4 regions of the Micromonospora sp. NPDC005707 genome follow, and region 1 is predicted to be linked to each of the others. Evidence: riboswitches for the same ligand, from Rfam matches in the RefSeq annotation. Region 1 holds a riboswitch; each other region holds the start of a gene.
The links. Region 1 has a riboswitch for cyclic di-AMP ahead of ABZ452_RS18145 (NlpC/P60 family protein). Riboswitches for the same ligand answer to the same signal wherever they lie in the genome.
Positions count from the first base shown of each region.

Region 2: it holds a riboswitch for cyclic di-AMP, as region 1 does, so the genes downstream of both, ABZ452_RS31965 (transglycosylase family protein) here and ABZ452_RS18145 (NlpC/P60 family protein) in region 1, are expected to answer to the same signal.
Region 3: it holds a riboswitch for cyclic di-AMP, as region 1 does, so the genes downstream of both, ABZ452_RS25665 (C39 family peptidase) here and ABZ452_RS18145 (NlpC/P60 family protein) in region 1, are expected to answer to the same signal.
Region 4: it holds a riboswitch for cyclic di-AMP, as region 1 does, so the genes downstream of both, ABZ452_RS06025 (hypothetical protein) here and ABZ452_RS18145 (NlpC/P60 family protein) in region 1, are expected to answer to the same signal.

Region 1 is NZ_JBEXYR010000008.1:153,695-158,219, forward strand. It holds gene ABZ452_RS18130 (zinc metalloprotease) at 1-60, shown strand, start outside; gene ABZ452_RS18135 (pyridoxamine 5'-phosphate oxidase family protein) at 149-694, opposite strand; gene dcd (dCTP deaminase) at 773-1,351, shown strand; gene ABZ452_RS18145 (NlpC/P60 family protein) at 1,430-2,467, opposite strand; cyclic di-AMP (ydaO/yuaA leader) riboswitch at 2,481-2,616, opposite strand; gene ABZ452_RS18150 (peptidoglycan recognition family protein) at 2,857-4,525, shown strand, end outside.
Region 2 is NZ_JBEXYR010000031.1:9,817-14,341, reverse strand. It holds gene ABZ452_RS31975 (M4 family metallopeptidase) at 1-1,121, shown strand, start outside; gene ABZ452_RS31970 (YbaB/EbfC family nucleoid-associated protein) at 1,212-1,673, opposite strand; gene ABZ452_RS31965 (transglycosylase family protein) at 1,790-2,458, opposite strand; cyclic di-AMP (ydaO/yuaA leader) riboswitch at 2,458-2,629, opposite strand; gene ABZ452_RS31960 (LLM class flavin-dependent oxidoreductase) at 2,960-4,525, shown strand, end outside.
Region 3 is NZ_JBEXYR010000015.1:559-5,083, forward strand. It holds gene ABZ452_RS25660 (hypothetical protein) at 77-853, shown strand; cyclic di-AMP (ydaO/yuaA leader) riboswitch at 1,832-1,974, shown strand; gene ABZ452_RS25665 (C39 family peptidase) at 2,174-3,016, shown strand; gene ABZ452_RS25670 (alpha/beta fold hydrolase) at 3,120-3,872, shown strand; gene ABZ452_RS25675 (CDP-glycerol glycerophosphotransferase family protein) at 3,881-4,525, opposite strand, start outside.
Region 4 is NZ_JBEXYR010000003.1:187,423-191,947, reverse strand. It holds gene ABZ452_RS06035 (AAA family ATPase) at 1-530, shown strand, start outside; gene ABZ452_RS06030 (cation diffusion facilitator family transporter) at 621-1,535, shown strand; cyclic di-AMP (ydaO/yuaA leader) riboswitch at 1,679-1,808, shown strand; gene ABZ452_RS06025 (hypothetical protein) at 1,814-2,890, shown strand; gene ABZ452_RS06020 (hypothetical protein) at 2,989-3,498, shown strand; gene ABZ452_RS06015 (SRPBCC family protein) at 3,515-3,967, opposite strand; gene ABZ452_RS06010 (STAS domain-containing protein) at 4,095-4,454, opposite strand.

The DNA of each region.
Region 1 (4,525 bases):
TTCACCGCTGGTCAGGCGAGCCGCATGCTGACCGCGTGGAACGCCTACCGCGCGGCCTGACCGCCACGCACCACACGCCGGCGCCGGTCCCGTCCTCGGACGGGGCCGGCGCCGGCTCTGTTCGGGCCGGAACCCATCGGGTACGGACTCAGGCCGCCGGGCGGCGGGTGTCGAAGCCGTGCCGGCCACGCCGGCCTTCCGCGGCGAGCGGGTCACGCCGGGCCGGGACGCCGGCCCCCGGGTCGAGCCAGACGCGCACCTCCGGCCGGCCGGCGCCGGGGCAGGCCACCTGGTCACGCCGGGTCAGCATCGCCACGTCGACGGTGAACTCGAACAGCCGCCAGTCGCCCTGCGGCGCGGCCCGGCCGATCCGGGCCACCCGGGCGACGGTCGCCGGGTCGGTCACCGGGAGCGCCCGGCCGGCCACGTAGGCCTCGTCGTCGCTCTCCTCCGGCGGGAAGGAGTGCAGCGCGTAGCGGCCGTCGCGTTCGAGGTCGCGACGCTTGGGCGAGTCGATGACGAAGCACCAGAGCCCGTCGTCGGTGATGACCGGGGAGACGGGGTGCACGCGCGGGCCGCCGTCGGCGCGGACCGTGGCGAGGTAGCCGAAACCCGGCCCGTACTGCTGCAACAGGAGGCGGATCTCGTCGGCGAGGCGGGGCTCGTCGGCGGCGAATTCGGACCAGGAAGCCATGCGGACATTCTATCGAACAGGTGTACGAAGATGTAGTCCGACACGCAGGTCACCCGTACCGGTCGCTATGGTGTTCCGATGCTGCTCTCCGACCGGGACCTGGTCTCCGAGATCAAGACTGGCACGCTCGCGCTGGAGCCCTTCGAGCCCACGCTGGTGCAACCGTCCAGCATCGACGTCCGTCTGGACCGGTTGTTCCGGGTCTTCAACAACCATCTCTACACGCACATCGACCCGTCCGTGCAGCAGGACGACCTCACCTCGTTGGTGGAGGTGGCCGAGGGCCAGCCGTTCGTGCTGCACCCGGGCGAGTTCGTGCTCGCCTCCACACTGGAGGTGATCTCGCTCGGCGACCAGCTCGCCGGACGACTTGAGGGCAAGAGCTCACTGGGCCGGCTCGGCCTGCTCACCCACTCGACCGCCGGCTTCATCGACCCGGGCTTCTCCGGTCACGTCACGCTGGAGCTGTCCAACGTGGCGAACCTGCCGATCACGCTCTGGCCGGGCATGAAGATCGGCCAGCTCTGCATCTTCCGGCTCTCCTCGCCGGCCGAGCACCCGTACGGCTCTGAGGTGTACGGCTCGCGCTACCAGGGCCAGCGCGGCCCGACCCCGAGCCGCTCCTGGCAGAGCTGGCGCACCTGGCCGACCCGCTGACCGGCCCGAGGCCGGCAACGGCGCAGGGGCCCCCGCGACGCGGGAGCCCCTGCGGACCGCTCAACCCCTGCGGACCGCTCAGCCCGGGCGGCCGTAGCTGTTGATCTGGCCGTCGTCGACGCGCTTCATCGTGATCGGCTTGCCGGACTGGGAGGCGTGCACCACCCAGCCGTCACCGACGTACATGCCGACGTGGTGCAGGTCGCTGTAGTAGAAGACGAGGTCACCGGCGCGCAGCTCGCTCCGGCTCACCCGCCGGGTCACGTCGTGCTGCTGCCGCGCGTTGTGCGGCAGCGAGACGCCGGCCTTGGCCCAGGCAGCCATGGTCAGGCCCGAGCAGTCGTAGTGGTCCGGGCCGGCGGCGCCCCAGACGTAGATCTTGCCGATCTGGGCGCAGGCGAACTTGACCGCGGTGCCGGCCGGGCCGCCGGGGTAGCCGGCGGGGCAGGGCGCCGGGCGCAGCGGACCGCCGCCGCCGTTGCCGTAGACCTTGAGGCGCAGCTTCTGGAGCTTGACGATCTCGGCGTCGATCTGCTTCTTCTTGGCCGCGAGCTGGGCCTCGGTGCGCGACAGCTCAGTGATCATCTCGTCGAGCGGCTGCTTCTTGGCGGCCAGCTGGTCGCGCAGCGCGGCGACGGTCCGCACCTGCTTCTGCTGGCGGTTCGCGAAGCGGTCGAGCAGGGCGAGGCCGTCGACCAGGTCGCTCGGCGACCGGCTGCCCAGCAGCGCGTTGACCGTGGAGAGGTTGTTGTCGCCCTTGTAGGCGTCGGCCGCGAGCCCGCCCACCTGACCGAGGGCGGCGTCCACCCGGGCCTGGAGCGGGGCGATCTGCTTGGCCAGCGTGGCGGCCTGCTTCCGCTTGGCGGCGAGCTGCTCGCGGGTGGCGTTGACCTGTTCGATGATCGGTTCGAGCTTGTTCCAGTCCTGGTCGATCTGGCGCTCGATCTCGGTGACCGACGGTTCGGCGTGAGCCGCCGTGGCGCCGCCGGTCAGGACGACGGCGGTGCCGGCCAGGGCGGCGAGGGCGGTGGTGAAACGGGACCAGCGGGAACGCGGCGCAGCCGTCGACCGGTCGACCGACCGGACCGACGGTGGCCGCGGGGCATGGTGTGCCACCGGGCTTCCGTACTCCTTCTTCCTGGCCGCCTACCGGGTTAGCTGACGGGTTCGGGCGGGAAGGGAGGCGCCCTACCGCAGTGGCTGCGGATTCACCCCAGTTACCTGGGTCCCCGGCTCGCCCGGAGGCGACTCGGCGGTGCCGGACCGTCACCACCCGGGTTGGACGGTGAAACTCGCGGCCGACGATTGACCAGAGTAGAGAGCGTCGTTATCGTTCCGCAACCCGAGACGCCGTGACACTCCGTACCCGAAAGATTCTTTCAGCGGAGATTACCTCTCGGAAAGGTATTGACCCGGGCCGTGCGCGGGGTGAGGGTGAGGCGCAGTGACCCCCATCCCTGTCTGGAGGTTCGATGCACCTCTCACCCCCGCCGTCGGGCAGACGGATGCTGCTGGCAGCAGCCGTTGCAGCCGCCACCGCCCTGGTGGCGACCGGTCCGGTGGCCGCCCAGCCGCTCACCACCCAACCCGCCACCGACCGCCAGGACCAGTACGCCGCCGCCGCGGCGGAGTACGGCGTGCCGCAGAGCGTCCTGCTCGGCGTCTCGTACCTGGAGTCGCGCTGGGACACCCACCCGGGCCAGCCGAGCACCAGCGGCGGCTACGGCCCGATGCACCTCACCGACGCCGAACACGTCCTCGCGACCCCGGCCAGCGGCCACGTCAGCGAGGACGAGGACCCGCGGGGCGACGACTCGCGGCCGCTCACCCTCGACCCGGCCACCGCGGCCGCACCGGCGGAGGACGTGCTGCCGCAGGCGTCCCTGCAGACGCTCGACGCCGCCGCGGCGCTCACCGGCCTCGCCGAGGAGACGCTGCGCACCGACGCGGCCGCGAACATCCGGGGCGGCGCGGCGCTGCTCGCCTCGTACCAGAAGCAGTTGGGCTCGCCGGTCGGCGCCACCACCGACCCGGCGGCCTGGTACGGCGCGGTGGCCCGCTACTCCGGCGCGGACACCGAGGACGCGGCGGCGGCCTTCGCCGACGAGGTCTACGACCAGCTCGGCCTCGGCGCGGCCCGGACCACCGACGACGGCCAGCGGGTGACCCTGGCCGCCACCGCGGTGAAGCCGGACCAGTCCGCGCTGCACCGGCTCGGGCTGCGCCGGGCCGAGCGGCCGGACGGCCTGGAGTGCCCGGTCCGGCTGGCCTGCGAGTGGATTCCCGCCCCCTACGAGCAGCTCAGCGCGGACCCGGGCGACTACGGCAACCACGACCTCGGCAACCGGCCGGCCCAGCAGAAGATCGAATACATCGTCATCCACGACACCGAGGGCTACTTCGGCCCGAGCGTCGACCTGGTGAAGCGCGCCGACTACCTGGGCTGGCACTACACGCTGCGCTCGGTGGACGGCTACGTGGCCCAGCACATCAAGGCCAAGGACGTCGGCTGGCACGCCGGCAACTGGTACGTCAACGCCAAGTCCATCGGCCTGGAGCACGAGGGCTTCGCCGGGCACGGCACCTGGTACACCGAGGCGATGTACCGGGCCTCGGCCAAGCTGGTCCGGCACCTGGCGCTGAAGTTCCAGATCCCGCTGGACCGGCAGCACATCATCGGCCACGACAACGTCCCCGGCACCACCGCCTCGACCGTGCGCGGGATGCACTGGGACCCGGGCCCGTACTGGGACTGGTCGCACTACTTCGACCTCATGAAGGCGCCCTTCCGGTCCCTCGGCAACGCGCACACCGGCCTGGTCACCATCGACCCGGACTTCGCCACCAACCAGCCCGCCTTCGTCGGTTGCAACCAGCAGCCGCCGGGCGTCCCAAAGCCCACCCCGCCGGCCGCGCCGTGCCCGCTGCGCGGCTCGTCCGCGGTGGTCCTGCACACCGCGCCGAGCGCGACCGCCCCGCTGGTCAACGACCTCGGGCTGCGCCCGGACGGCACGCCGGACACCATGTACATCTCCGACCACGGCGCCCGCGCCTCGGCCGGCCAGACGTACGCCGTGGCCGACGTGCAGGGTGACTGGACGGCGATCTGGTACCTCGGGCAGAAGGCCTGGTTCCTCAACCCGGCCTCGGCGCCGACCGCCAAGTGGTCGACGG
Region 2 (4,525 bases), on a different contig from region 1:
TCGGCAAGAACACCTCGGGCCAGTGGATCGGCTCGCTCGACGTGGTGGCCCACGAGATCGGCCACGGCATCGACGACCACACCCCGGGTGGCATCTCCGGCGGCGGCACCCAGGAGTTCGTCGCCGACACCTTCGGCGCGGCCACCGAGTGGTTCGCCAACGAGCCGTCCAGCTACGACGCTCCCGACTTCCTGGTCGGCGAGAAGGTCAACCTCGTGGGCAGCGGCCCGATCCGCAACATGTACAACCCGTCGGCGCTCGGCGACCCGAACTGCTACTCCAGCAGCATCCCCGGCACCGAGGTGCACGCCGCGGCGGGTCCGGGCAACCACTGGTTCTACCTGCTGGCCAACGGCAGCAGCCCGACCAACGGGCAGCCGGCCAGCTCCACCTGCAACGGCAGCAGCGTCACCGGCCTGGGCATCCAGAAGGCCATGAAGATCATGTACAACGCCATGCTGCTGAAGACCTCGTCCTCGTCGTACCTGAAGTACCGGGTCTGGACGCTGCAGGCGGCGAAGAACCTCTACCCGACCAGCTGCACCGAGTTCAACGCGGTCAAGGCCGCCTGGACCGCGATCAGCGTGCCGGCGCAGACCGGTGAGGCCACGTGCACGGGCGGCACCCCGACGCCGACCCCGACCACCACGACCACCCCGCCGTCGGGCAGCTGCACCGGCCAGAAGCTGGCCAACCCCGGCTTCGAGTCGGGCAACGTGAGCTGGACCGCCTCCTCCGGCGTCATCACCAACTCCACCAGCCAGGCGGCGCACGGCGGCTCGTACAAGGCCTGGCTCGACGGCTACGGCTCGACGCACACCGACACCCTCACGCAGTCGGTGACGATTCCCGCCGGCTGCCGGGCGACGCTGAGCTTCTGGCTGCACATCGACAGCGCGGAGTCGACCACGACGACCGCCTACGACAAGCTGACCGTGAAGGCGGGCAGCACCACCCTGGCCACCTACTCCAACCTCAACAAGGCCACCGGCTACGTGCAGCGGTCCTTCGACGTCTCGTCGCTGGCCGGCACCACCGCCACCATCTCGTTCAGTGGCGTGGAGGACAGCTCCCTGCAGACCTCCTTCGTCGTCGACGACACCGCGCTCACCCTGAGCTGAGCACACCGGAGCGGCCGGCCGTCGTCCTCCCGACGGCCGGCCGCTTCGTCGTCTCCGTGGCTCGTGGCCGGTTCGGATTCCGGCCCGCGGTCAGGCCGGGTGGGCCGCGCGGGAACCGGCGGCGTCGTCGCGGCGGATCCGGGCCGCGACGCCCTCCATCGCCCGGCCGAACCGCTCCATGTCCCGGGCGGACTGCTCGGGCAGGCCGCCGAGCCGGGCGGCGAGGGCGTCCACGTCCGCCTGGGCGGAGGCGCTGACCCGGGCCTCCAGCTCGGTGAGCGCGGCGTTCACGGCCGTCACGACGTGCCCGCACAGGGCGTCCAGGGGTTCGCCGGCCAGCTCCGGGTCGACGGTGACGGACTCCAGCCGGCCACCCTGGACGGCGACGGCACGGACCCGGCCGTCGGCCGCGCCGCCCTCGGCCCGGAGCAGCTGGGCCGGCGCGTCGTCGGCGTGGTCGCCGGCCCGGGAGCGCATCGCGGACAGCGCCTGCTGCGTCCTGGTCAGCAGCTCGTCGAGGCTCGCGGCCGCGGAGAACGAATCGTTGGTCATATCCGCGCTTTCTTCACGTCTTTCCGAGCACCGTGACGATAGCAACCGGCCCCGACGCCGAACGCCCGGCCGGGAACCCCGGCCGGGCGTTCGTGGTGCGGCGCACCGGTGTGGCGTCAGCGCAGGCGAAGCCGCTGGCCCGGGAAGATGAGGCCCGGGTTGTCGCCGACCACGCCCTTGTTGCGCGCGTAGAGGGCGTGCCAACCACCGGCGACGTTCTTCGCGTCGGCGATCTCGGAGAGGGTGTCCCCCGGCCGGACCAGGTAGGCGCCGGCGCCGCCGGTGCTCGGCGCGGTCCGCCGCTCACCGCGGTACGACCGCTGCGAGGTGGCCTTCTTCGTGGCCGAGGTGGTCTTCCTCGTGGCCTTCTTCGTGGACTTCGCCGAGCCCGAGTCCTTGGCGGCGTACCGCTTGGTGGAGCCGCCCTTCTTGCCGCAGACCGGCCAGGCGCCGATGCCCTGCCCGTCGAGGACCTTCTCGGCGATGGCGATCTGCTCGCCGCGGCTGGCCAGGTCGGCCCGGCTCGCGTACTTCTTGCCGCCGTAGCCGTTCCAGGTGCTCCGGGAGAACTGGAGCCCGCCGTAGTAGCCGTTGCCGGTGTTGATGTGCCAGTTGCCGCCGGACTCGCACTGGGCGACGGCGTCCCAGTTGACGCCGGCGGCGCTGGCCGGGGCGGCCGGGCCGAGAAGGGCGGCGGCGCCGGTGGCCGCGCCGACGACGAGCGCCCCGACGGCGGTGCGACGCTGCGCGGTCCGTCGGTGACGGGCGACGTGATCAGTTGCCATGTGGTTTTCCTCCACGCCGACGAGGTGAGCTGTCGGGTTCGGGCCGAGGAGCCCGGCCGCCGCAGGCGGCTTCACCCCGAGGTGTCGTGCACCGAGGAACATGTGGGTCCCCCGCTCCCGCCAAAGGTCCAGGACCGCCGGGCCGGCGGCGGGATTAGGCGTTGCCGGCCCGTGGTGTCCGCGATCGCGAACGGATCCGACGTTAGGAACGGTTTGTCCCGAACGCCCACTTCTTGTGAAGTTCTTCACCCGGCCGAGCGACGACCCCGTCTCCCGGCTTGCGGAACCGTCGAATCTGTCGTAGCGATCTGACGGTTGGCGTGTTTTCGCAGCTCACAGCGGCGTTTCCAGGCACCGGCCGAAGAGGACGGCCGGCGGGTGCCGGGTCCACCGTGGCGAGTGGCGCGGCGCGGATCCTCGGCGGCGGGTTCCCGGCCCGCCGCGCGACGCGGGAGGCTACCGTGGGCAGGTTCGCGCAAGATCGGCACGAGGCGGCGAGGCATGAGCGATCACGGACACGAGCTGACCTTCGGCGGCTTCCTCACCCCCAGCGCCGGGCGGCCCGAGCAGGTGGTCGCGCGGGCCAAGCTCTGCGAGCAGGTAGGCCTGGACCTGGTGACCTTCCAGGACCATCCCTACCAGCCCGGGTTCCTGGACACCTGGACGCTCATGTCCTTCGTGGCCGCGGCCACCAGCCGCATCACCCTCGCCGGCAACGTGCTCAACCTGCCGCTGCGCCAGCCCGTGGTGCTGGCCCGCAGCGTGGCCAGCCTGGACCTGCTCACCGGCGGCCGGGTCGAGCTGGGCCTCGGCGCCGGGGCCTTCTGGGAGGCGATCGAGGCGGTCGGCGGGCGCCGGCTCTCCCCCGGCGCGGCCGTGGACGCCCTCGACGAGGCGATCCGGGTGATCCGCGAGGTCTGGGACACCGAACGGCGCGGCATGGTCCGGGTCGAGGGCGAGCACTACCGGGTGGTCGGGGCCAAGCGCGGGCCGGCGCCGGCCCACCCGGTGCGGGTCTGGGTCGGCGCGTACAAGCCGCGGATGCTGCGGCTGGTCGGTCGCGCGGCGGACGGCTGGCTGCCGTCGCTCGCGTACCTGCCGAAGGGGCCGGCCGAGCTGCCGGCGCTGAACGCGGTGATCGACGAGGCCGCCGCCGAGGCCGGACGGGATCCCGGCGCGGTGCGCCGGCTGCTCAACGTCACCGGCACCTTCTCGCGGTCGTCGGGCGGCTTCCTGGACGGCCCGCCGGAGCAGTGGGTGGAGGAGCTGGCCGGGCTCGCCCTGGACCACGGCGTCGCCACGTTCATCCTGGGCAGCGACGAGCCGCGCGCCGTCCAGCTCTTCGCCCAGGAGGTGGCGCCGGCGGTCCGCGAGCTGGTCGCCGCCGAACGCACCACGCCGGGCAGCCGCGCCCGCGCAGTGGAGGAGCAGCAGGCCGCCGTCGAGGCCGGCGGGTCGACCGCGCTCGCGGTCACCCCCACCCCCGATCCGGGGGTACGGCTGAGCGCGCGCCAGCCCTGGGACGAGTCGACCCGACCCGCGGCGCCACCGGCACCGGCCGGGCACGTCTACACGCCTCGCGGGCAGGCCGCCGGGCAGCACCTCGTGGACGTGCACGACCACCTGCGCCAGGAGCTCGGGCAGGTGCGGGACCTGCTGGAGCAGGTCAGGCGCGGCGCGGTCGCCCCGGGCGCGGCCCGGGCCGTGCTGAACGAGATGACCATGCGGCAGAACAACTGGACGCTCGGCGCCTACTGCGCGGCGTACTGCACGGTGGTCACCCAGCACCACGGCCTGGAGGACAACTCGATCTTCCCGCATCTGCGCCGCGCCGACGTGGGGCTGGCGGCGGTGCTGGACCGCCTCGAGGAGGAGCACGTGGTGATCCACGGGGTGGTGGAGAGCGTGGACCGGGCGCTGGTGGACCTGATCCGCGAGCCGGGCGACTTCACCGAGCTCCAGGCCGCCGTGGACCTGCTCACCGACACCCTGCTGTCGCACCTGTCGTACGAGGAGCGGGAGATCGTCGAGCCGCTCGCCCGGCACGGCTTCTACGCCGGCCAGCTC
Region 3 (4,525 bases), on a different contig from region 1:
CGCTGCCGCCGCGCCCGCCGCATCCACGGGTCGTGCGGACACCTCTCCACCACGTTCTCTCCCGTGAGGTGCCGACATGCCGCAAACCGTTCTCTACCGTTTCCTGACCGAGGTTCCCGAGGCCGCCGCGATCTGGTCGGCCCTGCTCGTGCTCGCCCTCGGCCTGCTCGCCGTGCTGGTCGCCCGCCCGGAGCGCGACGGCGCGCCCGATCCGGCGCCCGACCCGGCCGCCGAGGAAGCCGCTCGCCGGGCCGACCTGCGCCGCTACGCCGACGAGGTGGCGGTGGCCGCCGCCGGCGCCGCGCAGAGCGCCCGGCGGCGCCGCGAGCAGTGGCTCACCGCCCAGGACGAGGCCGATCGGGCCTGGCGGGCGTACGACGAGGCCGAGGCCGCCGCCCGCCGCCTCGCCAGCGCCGCCGCCCTGCCCGCCCCGCACACCCCACGCACCCCGGCCGAGTACGCGGCCCGGGAGCGCTGGCTGCACCACGCCGCGATGACCGCGCACTGGCGGGGCGACCTGAGCGCCCGGCAACTCGCCGACGTGCTGGCCCACCGCAACGGGTGGGACCCGCGCCGGCACCCGGCCGAGCAGGAGATCGTCCTGGCCCGGGCCGTACGCGAGAGCCGCCGGGCGGCCTGGGCGACGGCCGCCGAGCGGGAGCGGCGGGCGTGGCGGGACGCCGAACTGGCCGCCGAGGCGGCCCGCGCCCTGTCGGCCGAGTCCTACGCGGCGGCCACCGCCCTCCGTCCCGCCGACGCCGCCACGGCGACCGTGGAGGGGCGGAACGACGCGACGGTGCGGATCCCGGCCACCGTGCCCGGGGCGCGCTGGCGTCCCGTCCGGGCCGGCTGAACGTGGTCCACTCCCGTTCCGGGAGAGCTGGTGGCAACCGTCCGCAGGGCGGCGAGCGTGCGGCCGGAGAGCGTGCGGCCGGAGAGCCGGTGGCCGGATGTGGTCGTGCCGGCCGCTAGGAACTTGATGACGTGAACGGATCGGGCGCGCGGCCCTCCCGGACGCCTGTCGAGCTGCCGTCGTGACCGACCAGACGTGGCCGGCGGCAAGTTGGGCGTGAGTCGTTCAGGACATCAAGTTCCTAGCGGGTCCGAGCGGATGTCCTGGCGGTCGGCGAGCCGGCTGGCCAGGACACCAAGTTCGTAGCCGGTCTTGAGCGAATGTCCTGGGCGCCGGTGGGCCGGCTGGCGGGGCCGCTGGGTAACCCTGTGGCCTGTGGCCCGTGCCCCGTGGCCCGTGGCCCGTGGCCCGTGGCCCGTGGCAGCGGTAGCTGGAGAGCCGTCGTGCCCGGCCTGCGTCACCGCCGGCCCGACCCGCGGCGTCGCGCCGACTCGACCCCACGGCGTCACGCCGGTTCGACCCACGGCGTCACGGCCGGCCCGACCCCACGCGTCACGCTGGTCCGACCCCGCGCGTCACGCTGGTCCGACCCCACGGCGTCACGCCGGTCCGACCTCACGGCGTCACGCGGGGGCCGACTCCCATGGCGTCACGTGAGCCCGACTCCCCACGCGGGGCCGAGTCTGCCGAATTGTTATCCGAATTCGGTGAGCCCGGTCACCGGGACCCCGGAAACGGTCACCGGGCGCAGGCCGGGCGAAGTGCCCCCGCAATTCCGGGTCAGCCGCCACCGGATGTCCGCTTTTCGCCCGCCGGCGCCGCCGTAACTGCCTGTCCCATTGAGTGAAGTCAGTGACGGAGTGTTCCGATATCCGTAGCGATGCACGAGGTTTAAGCAGGTGGGAGCGCTTGGCAGGCGGCATACCCACCGGTAGTGTCGGCGCGTCCGGAGCGGTTTCCGATCGCAAGTGGCGACGCCGCGCCGACCCGCCTAATCGTGTTCTTACGAACCGGGGACCCACAGCAACACCGGGGTGAATCCGCGGGCCCACGGCCTGTGGTAGGGCGTACTTCCCGCCCGAATCCGTCAGCTAACCCGGTCGGCGGCCACGGAAGGAGTGCCATTCCTCGTGCTCACCTCCCCCCGCTCGTCCCCCCGCCTCCACGGCATCGTGGTGCCGGCGCTCGCCTGACGGCGACCGGACCCGGCAACCGCCCCGAACGCCCGGCCCCCCGGGCGCTCCCCTTCCGCGGCGACCCGCCCCGCCAGCGCGCGTGAGTTCCTCCGCGCGTGGGCCGGTGTGTGCCGCGCACGCTCCCGTGGAGGAACCCGTGAAGCATCACCTGAAGCGTCAGCTGCGGCGTCTCGTGACCGAGCGCCCGTACCAGATCATCGCCGGCTCGGCCGCGGCGCTCGTGCTCGCCGGCGGCGCCGGCGCCACCCTGAACGCCACCGACGACGCCCCGGTCCAGCAGGAGAACACCGCCGCGGTCGCCGAGCTGGGCTCGCGGCTCGGTGAGGTCGCCAGCCGGGGCGAGGCCCGGGCGGCCGTCCCGGCGCCGTCCGCCTCGCCGAGCGCGTCGCCGTCGGCCGCGAAGTCCGCGGCCAAGGCCACCACCGACCCGGACACCACCCGGAAGGCCAAGCCGAAGCCGCCGTCGACCAAGGTGCTGGACTACACCTACGAGGCGCAGACCGCCTACTGGAACTGCGGCCCGGCCGCGGTGCGCAACGCGCTCAGCGCGAGCGGCGTCGAGACCACCCAGGACGCGATGATCGCCCCGCTGAACGCCGGCGAGAACGGCACCAACTCCGCCGAGGACACCACCCGGGGCCTGAACCAGATGGTCAAGGGCAACCCGTACCGGACGCACATGTTCGGCGGCTCGGCGAGCCCGGCGGAGATCGACCAGCTCCAGGCTGACGTGGTCAAGGCGATCACCGACGGCCGGGGAGTGGTGGTCAACATCGCCGGCGACGCCACCGACACCGACGGCGGCTGGCACTCGTTCCCGGGCGGCCACTACATCGCGGTGGTCGGCTACAAGAACGACGGCCGCACGGTCCGGATCGCCGACTCGGCGAACGCGGCGCTGCCCGCGTACTGGATCAGCACCATCGACCTGGCGAACTGGGCGGCCACGCGCGGCTACTCCGCCTGATCGCAGCTCTCCCGTCGGGCACCGGCTCCACCGAGCCGGTGCCCGACGTCGTCGTGCCGGCTGCTCTCGCGCGTCGTGTCCGTCCGGTGGCACACTGCGGCCTATGGGCGACGCGACGGGTACCCGCCATCTGCTGCTGCTGCACGGCATGGGCGCCACCGGTGAGGTGTGGCTGCCCTGGGCGCCGCTGCTGGAGCGCCACTGGGCGGGGCGGTGGCTCGCACCCGACCTGGCCGGGCACGGCTGGTCGCCCCCGCTGCCGGAATACTCCTTCGAGGCCCTGGCCCGGCGGGTGGTCGAGGGGCTCGGTCCGGTGGCCGAGCGGCTCGGCCCCCGCGACCGGCTCGTGCTGCTCGGCCACTCGCTGGGCGGGGTCGTGGCGCTGGCGCTGGCCGCGCGGTCGCGGCGCCTGCCCGTCGACGCGGTGGTCGGGCTGGGCATCAAGGCCGTCTGGTCCCCGGCCGAGCTGGAGAAGGCCCGCGAGCTGGCCGACCGTCCGGTGACCTGGTTCGCCACCCGGGACGAGGCGGCCCGCCGCTACCTGCGGGTCTCCGGGCTGGCCGGGCTGTTCGCCCCCGACCACCCCGTGGTGGAGGCGGGGCTGCGCCGGGAGGACGGCCGCTGGCGGCTGGCCATGGACCCGGCCGCCTTCGCGGTGGGGGAGCCCCGGCTGCCGGCGCTGCTCGCCGCCGTCGACGTCCCGGTGCTGCTGGCCCGTGGCGAGCAGGACCCGATGGTGACCGACGCGCAGCTCAAGGAACTGGGCGTCCCGGTCGCCACCCTGCCCGGCCTGGGCCACAACGCGCACGTCGAGGACCCGGCGGCGGTGCTCGCCCTGCTCGACGCGTACCTCTGAGCCTCGGCTCAGGCGGTGGGGGAGGGGAGCGGCGAACCGTCCCGCGGGGCGGGCGCGGTCCCGGCCGGCGCGAGCTGCCGGCGGGCGGCGTCGAGAAACACCTCGGCGTAGGACTCGGCCGGGAAGTCGCCCAGGTAGCGGGCGCGGGTGGCCCAGCGCGCCGCCGCCTTCGGGTCGGTGTCCAGGAGCCCGGTCAGCACCTCGTCCACGTTGGACATGTCCCGGCGCAGCACGTAGCCGGAACCGGCGAGGGGGAACCGCTCGACGAAGTGCTCCCCGTCGACGCCCATGTCGGTGACCGCGTACGGCTTGCCGGAGTAGAGCCAGTCGGAGATCACCCCGGAGACGTCCGAGACCAGCGCGTCGGCCCGGTTGACGCACTCGGTCAGGGTCAGCTCGCGGCCGGCCGCCGCACCCCACAGGTGCGCGCGCCCGGTCCTCGCCCGGTCGGCGGCGAGCAGCTCGGTGAGGCGGGCCAACTGCCGGGCCGAGGCCGGGTTCTGGGTGGTGTACGGGTGCGCCCGCAGGATCACCGTCGCCCCCCGGTCCAGCAGCCGGCGGATCAGCGTCTCGGCCACCGGCAGCGAGCAGTAGTCGGCGTCGGCGTGGTGCCCCGTCCAGGTGGGCGTGTAGAGCACGGTCGGGTGGGCGAG
Region 4 (4,525 bases), on a different contig from region 1:
GCGACCCGGCGCAGACCGCCTGGACCGGTGACCCGCAGGAGCTGGCCCGGGCCCGGGACCAGGCGCTGGGCCGGCGCCGCCGCCACCGGTACGAGCTGACCACCAACTACCGCAACTCGGCGGAGATCTTCGCCGTGGCGGCCGCGGAGATCCACCGCGTACACCCGGATCTCGCGTTGCCCACCGCGGTCCGTTCCACCGGGGTGCCGCCCGTCGAGCGGTCGGTGCCCGCCGGCGACCTACCCGCCGCCACGGCGGCGGCGGCGCGCGCGCTGCTGGCGGAGGTCGAGGGCACGGTGGGTGTGATCACGCCGGTGCCGCGCCGGGACGAGGTGGCCGGCTGGCTGGGCGACCTGGGCGGCCGGCTCCAGGTGGTGACCAGTCTCCAGGCCAAGGGCATGGAGTACGACGGGGTGGTGCTGGTCGCCCCGAGCGAGATCCGGGCCGATCCGGGGTCGGGCGTCCGCACCCTCTACGTGGCGCTCTCCCGGGCCACCCAGCGGCTCACCACGCTCGACCCGGTCGGCTGACGGCGGCGCCGCATCCGGCGTTCACTTGCACACATAGCGATGTGAGCATAGATTGAGCTCGGCCGGGGCGGCGGACGAGAGGGTGTGTGCGTGGGCGCAGGTCATGACCACAGCGGCGCGGTGGCGAACGCGGCGCACCGTCACCGTGGTCGGCTCTGGGGCGCGTTCGCGCTGCTCACCGCCCTCATGGTCGTCGAGGCGGTGGCCGCCTTCGCCACCGGCTCGCTGGCCCTGCTCTCCGACGCCGGGCACATGTTCACCGACGTCCTCGGCATCGGCATGGCGCTCGCCGCGATCACCGCCACCCGGCACGCCGACACCGACCCGCAGCGCACCTTCGGGCTCTACCGGCTGGAGGTGCTGGCCGCGCTGGCCAACGCGGTGCTGCTCGGCGCCGTGGCCGTCTACGTCCTGGTCGAGGCGGTACGCCGGTTCGGCGAGCCGCCGGAGGTCCTCGCCGGGCCGATGCTCGCCGTGGCGGTGCTCGGCCTGCTCGCCAACATCGCCGCGTTCGCGCTGCTGCGCGCCGGCGCCGAGGAGAGCATCAACCTGCGCGGGGCGTACCTGGAGGTGCTGGGCGACCTCCTCGGCTCGCTCGGCGTGATCGGGGCCGCCCTGGTCATCGCGGTCACCGACTGGTGGTGGGCCGACCCGCTGGTCGCCGTCGCGATCGGGCTGTTCATCCTGCCGCGCACCTGGCGACTCGGCCGGGCCGCGGTCCGGATCCTGGTGCAGGCCGCCCCGGAGCACCTCCAGGTGACCGCGGTGCACGACCGGCTGGCCGCCGTGCCCGGCGTCGCCGAGGTGCACGACCTGCACGTCTGGACGCTCACCTCGGGCATGGAGGTGGCCTCGGCGCACCTGACCATGGCACCGGGCGCCGAGGTCGGCGAGGTGCTGGCGGCCGCCCGGACGGCCCTGCACGAGGACTTCTCGATCGATCACGCCACGTTGCAGATCGAACCCGGAGCGTCTCCCGGGGCGTGCGGCGCGGTCGAGTGGTAATTAGGGCAATCTTAAATCCAAGTGGTTATTGTGCACTTATGCCGGTTTTGACCGGGACACCGGCTCCCACCAGCGGAGCCGACCCGGAACAACGCCGGTAGGCTCGACCGCGGCCTCCGCCGGGCGGCGCCCACCGGCGCCTGCGGTGGCCAGCGCCTAATCGCCCGCAGGGCGAGCCGGGGAACCACGTTCGTGGGGTGCATCCGCGTCAGCGGTAGGGATCTTCCGTCCCGAACCCGTCAGCTAACCCGGTCGGCGGTGGACGGAAGGACACGTGAATGCCCCCAGTGGCACCTGTACGACGGACGGTCGCCCGGTTGGCGGCCCTGCTCGTCGCGACGCTCGCCCTCGGCGTCGTGACCGCGCCGGTCTCCCCCGCCTCGGCGGTCGCGGCGGCTTCCCCGACCGCGCTGCTCGCCGCCGCACCCGGCGACAACGAGGGCGGCACCCCGGCGCTGCGCGCCCAGCTCGACGCCGCCAGCAAGGGGTGGCTGGACGCCCGCACCGCGCTGAACCGCTCGGTGACCCGGCAACAGCAGCTCACCGCCCAGCTCAAGACGGTCAACGCCGAGCTGACCGTCCGGGACGCCAAGGTCGGCGAGATCGCCGGGGTGGCATACCGGTCCGGGCGGCTGGGCACCGCCGCGGCCCTGCTCGGCAGCACCAGCCCCGAGGGCTTCATGGACCGCGCGGCCGCGCTGGAGCAGGTGGCCGCGCACGAGGACCGGGCGCTGCGCGAGCTCATCGACACCCGGGACGAGGCCACCCGCACGCAGACCGCGCTCACCGGGGAGATCCAGGAGCAGCGCAAGCAGGTCGCGGTGATGGCCAAGCGCAAGCAGCAGGCCGAACGCGCCCTGGAGGTGGCGAACAACCGCGCGTCCAGCAGCGGCGGCGGCAGCGTCCAGGGCACCTCGTCGGCCAACGCCAAGCCGGCCAAGCGCAACGCCGACGGCTCCTGGCCACCCGAGTCGTGCAGCGTCAACGACCCGACGCCCGCCGACGGCTGCATCACCCCGCGTACGCTGCACGCGCTCCAGCAGGCCAAGGCGGCCGGCTTCACCCGCTACGTCTCCTGCCACCGGCCCAGCGGCTCGGGCGAGCACCCGAAGGGGCGGGCCTGCGACTTCGCCGCGCAGAAGAGCGGCTTCGGCGGCGTGGCCAGCGGCGGCGACAAGACGTACGGCAACAACCTCTCCGCCTACTTCATCCGCAACGCCGACGCGCTCGCCGTGCTCTACGTGATCTGGTTCCGGCAGATCTGGCTGCCCAGCAGCGGCTGGAAGGCGTACAGCGGGGGCAACGGCGACCCGTCCAGCGACCACACCAACCACGTGCACCTCTCGGTGTACTGATCCCCGCCCCGGCGGCGCCCGGCTACGTCCCACGACGTACGCCGGGTGTCGCCGCGCGGCCCACGACGCGACGCCCGTGACGGCCGAGCATCGGGGGCATGACTCGACTCTCCCCCGCCGGACGCAAGGCCCTGCTCACCCTGCACCTGGTCACCTCGCTGGGGTGGCTCGGCGCCGACCTGGTGCTGCTGGCCCTCGGCGTGGCCGGGCTGCGCGGGGCCGACCCCGAGGTGGTCTATCCGGCCGCCGCGCTGCTGGTCACCTGGCTGTTCGCCCCGCTGAGCGTGCTCGTCTGGCTGGTCGGGCTCGCCAGCGCGCTGCTCACCCCGTGGGGCCTGCTGCGCTGGCGCTGGGTGCTGGTGAAGTTCGCCGTCACCACCGTGGTGCTCACGCTGGTGCTGCTCCTGCTCACCCCGCGGGTCCGGCACCTCGGTGAGCTGGCCGGGGCGGCCGACGCCCACCTCCGCGTCGACCTGGTGGTCGCGCCGACCGTCTCCAGCACGCTGCTGCTCGTCGTGACCGTGCTGTCCACCTACAAGCCGTGGGGGCGGCTGCGGCCGGCCCGGCCGGCGGCCCGACGACCGGTGCCCGCCGGGCGACGCGGCTGAGTCAGGGCGCCCCGGGTCAGACCGCCTGCCCCTCCAGGGTGGCGCCGAGCCGGCTGGCCAGCCCGAGGTGGGCCGCCCGGGCCTGCCGGAAGGCGTAGCCGAACAGCGGTGCCGGTGCGGAGAGGGTGATCTCCACGTCGATCCGCACCACCCCGTCGGGCTCGTCGCGCAGCCGCGTGTGGTTGCGCACCGTGGTGGCCGGCTGCTGCCGGGCCACGGTCACGACCTCGTCCTCGGTGGCGACCAGCACGTCCGCCTGGTAGGTGACCGGGAAGTGCAGCGGGCCGAGCGCCAGCCGGTCGGTGATCGCGTAGCTGGCCAGCGCCCCCGGGCGGGCCGGCAGTTGGCGGACCCGGACGATCAGCGGATGCAGCTCGCCCTGCCGGCTCAGGTCGCCGAGCAGGGCCACCGCGTGGGCCCTGGTGCACCGGGCCTGCACGGTGTAGCTGAAGCTGTCGCTGCTGAGCAAGCGGCACCCCCTCGCCGTCGTGGGTCCGCACGATCGTCCCGTACCGGAGCCGGGCTGGCAACGGGTCGAAAGTCCCGGGCCCGCGGCAGGTCGGCGAGCTGGAGTCGATCAGCGGGAGGGGCGCCGATCAGGCGCCGGGGAGCACCTGCGGGGTGCTGTCGGCGAACCAGGGCTCGGGCGCGCCGAAGAGGCCGAGCAGGCCGGTCACCCAGAGCTGCCGGTGCACGAACCGGCTCGGCTCGGTGACCACCAGCTTGACGCCGCTGACCTCGCAGGTCTGGAAGCCGGCGACCATGGCGCTGATGCCGACCGAGTCGATGAAGGTGACGAGCCGCATGTTGAGCTCGATCCGGGAGGGGCGGCCCTTGGCGAGCACCTCGGCGATCGCTTCCCGCACCTCGTACGCGGTGTCGACGTCGATCTCCCCTCGCGGGGCGATCTGGACCACACCACCCGGCAGCACCGACTTCACGATCGACAGGCTCACGCGAGCACCTCCACTCGCCCTTACGGGCGCCTCATCAGTACGCGGGCCGCGACCGAGAGTATTCCTCCGAC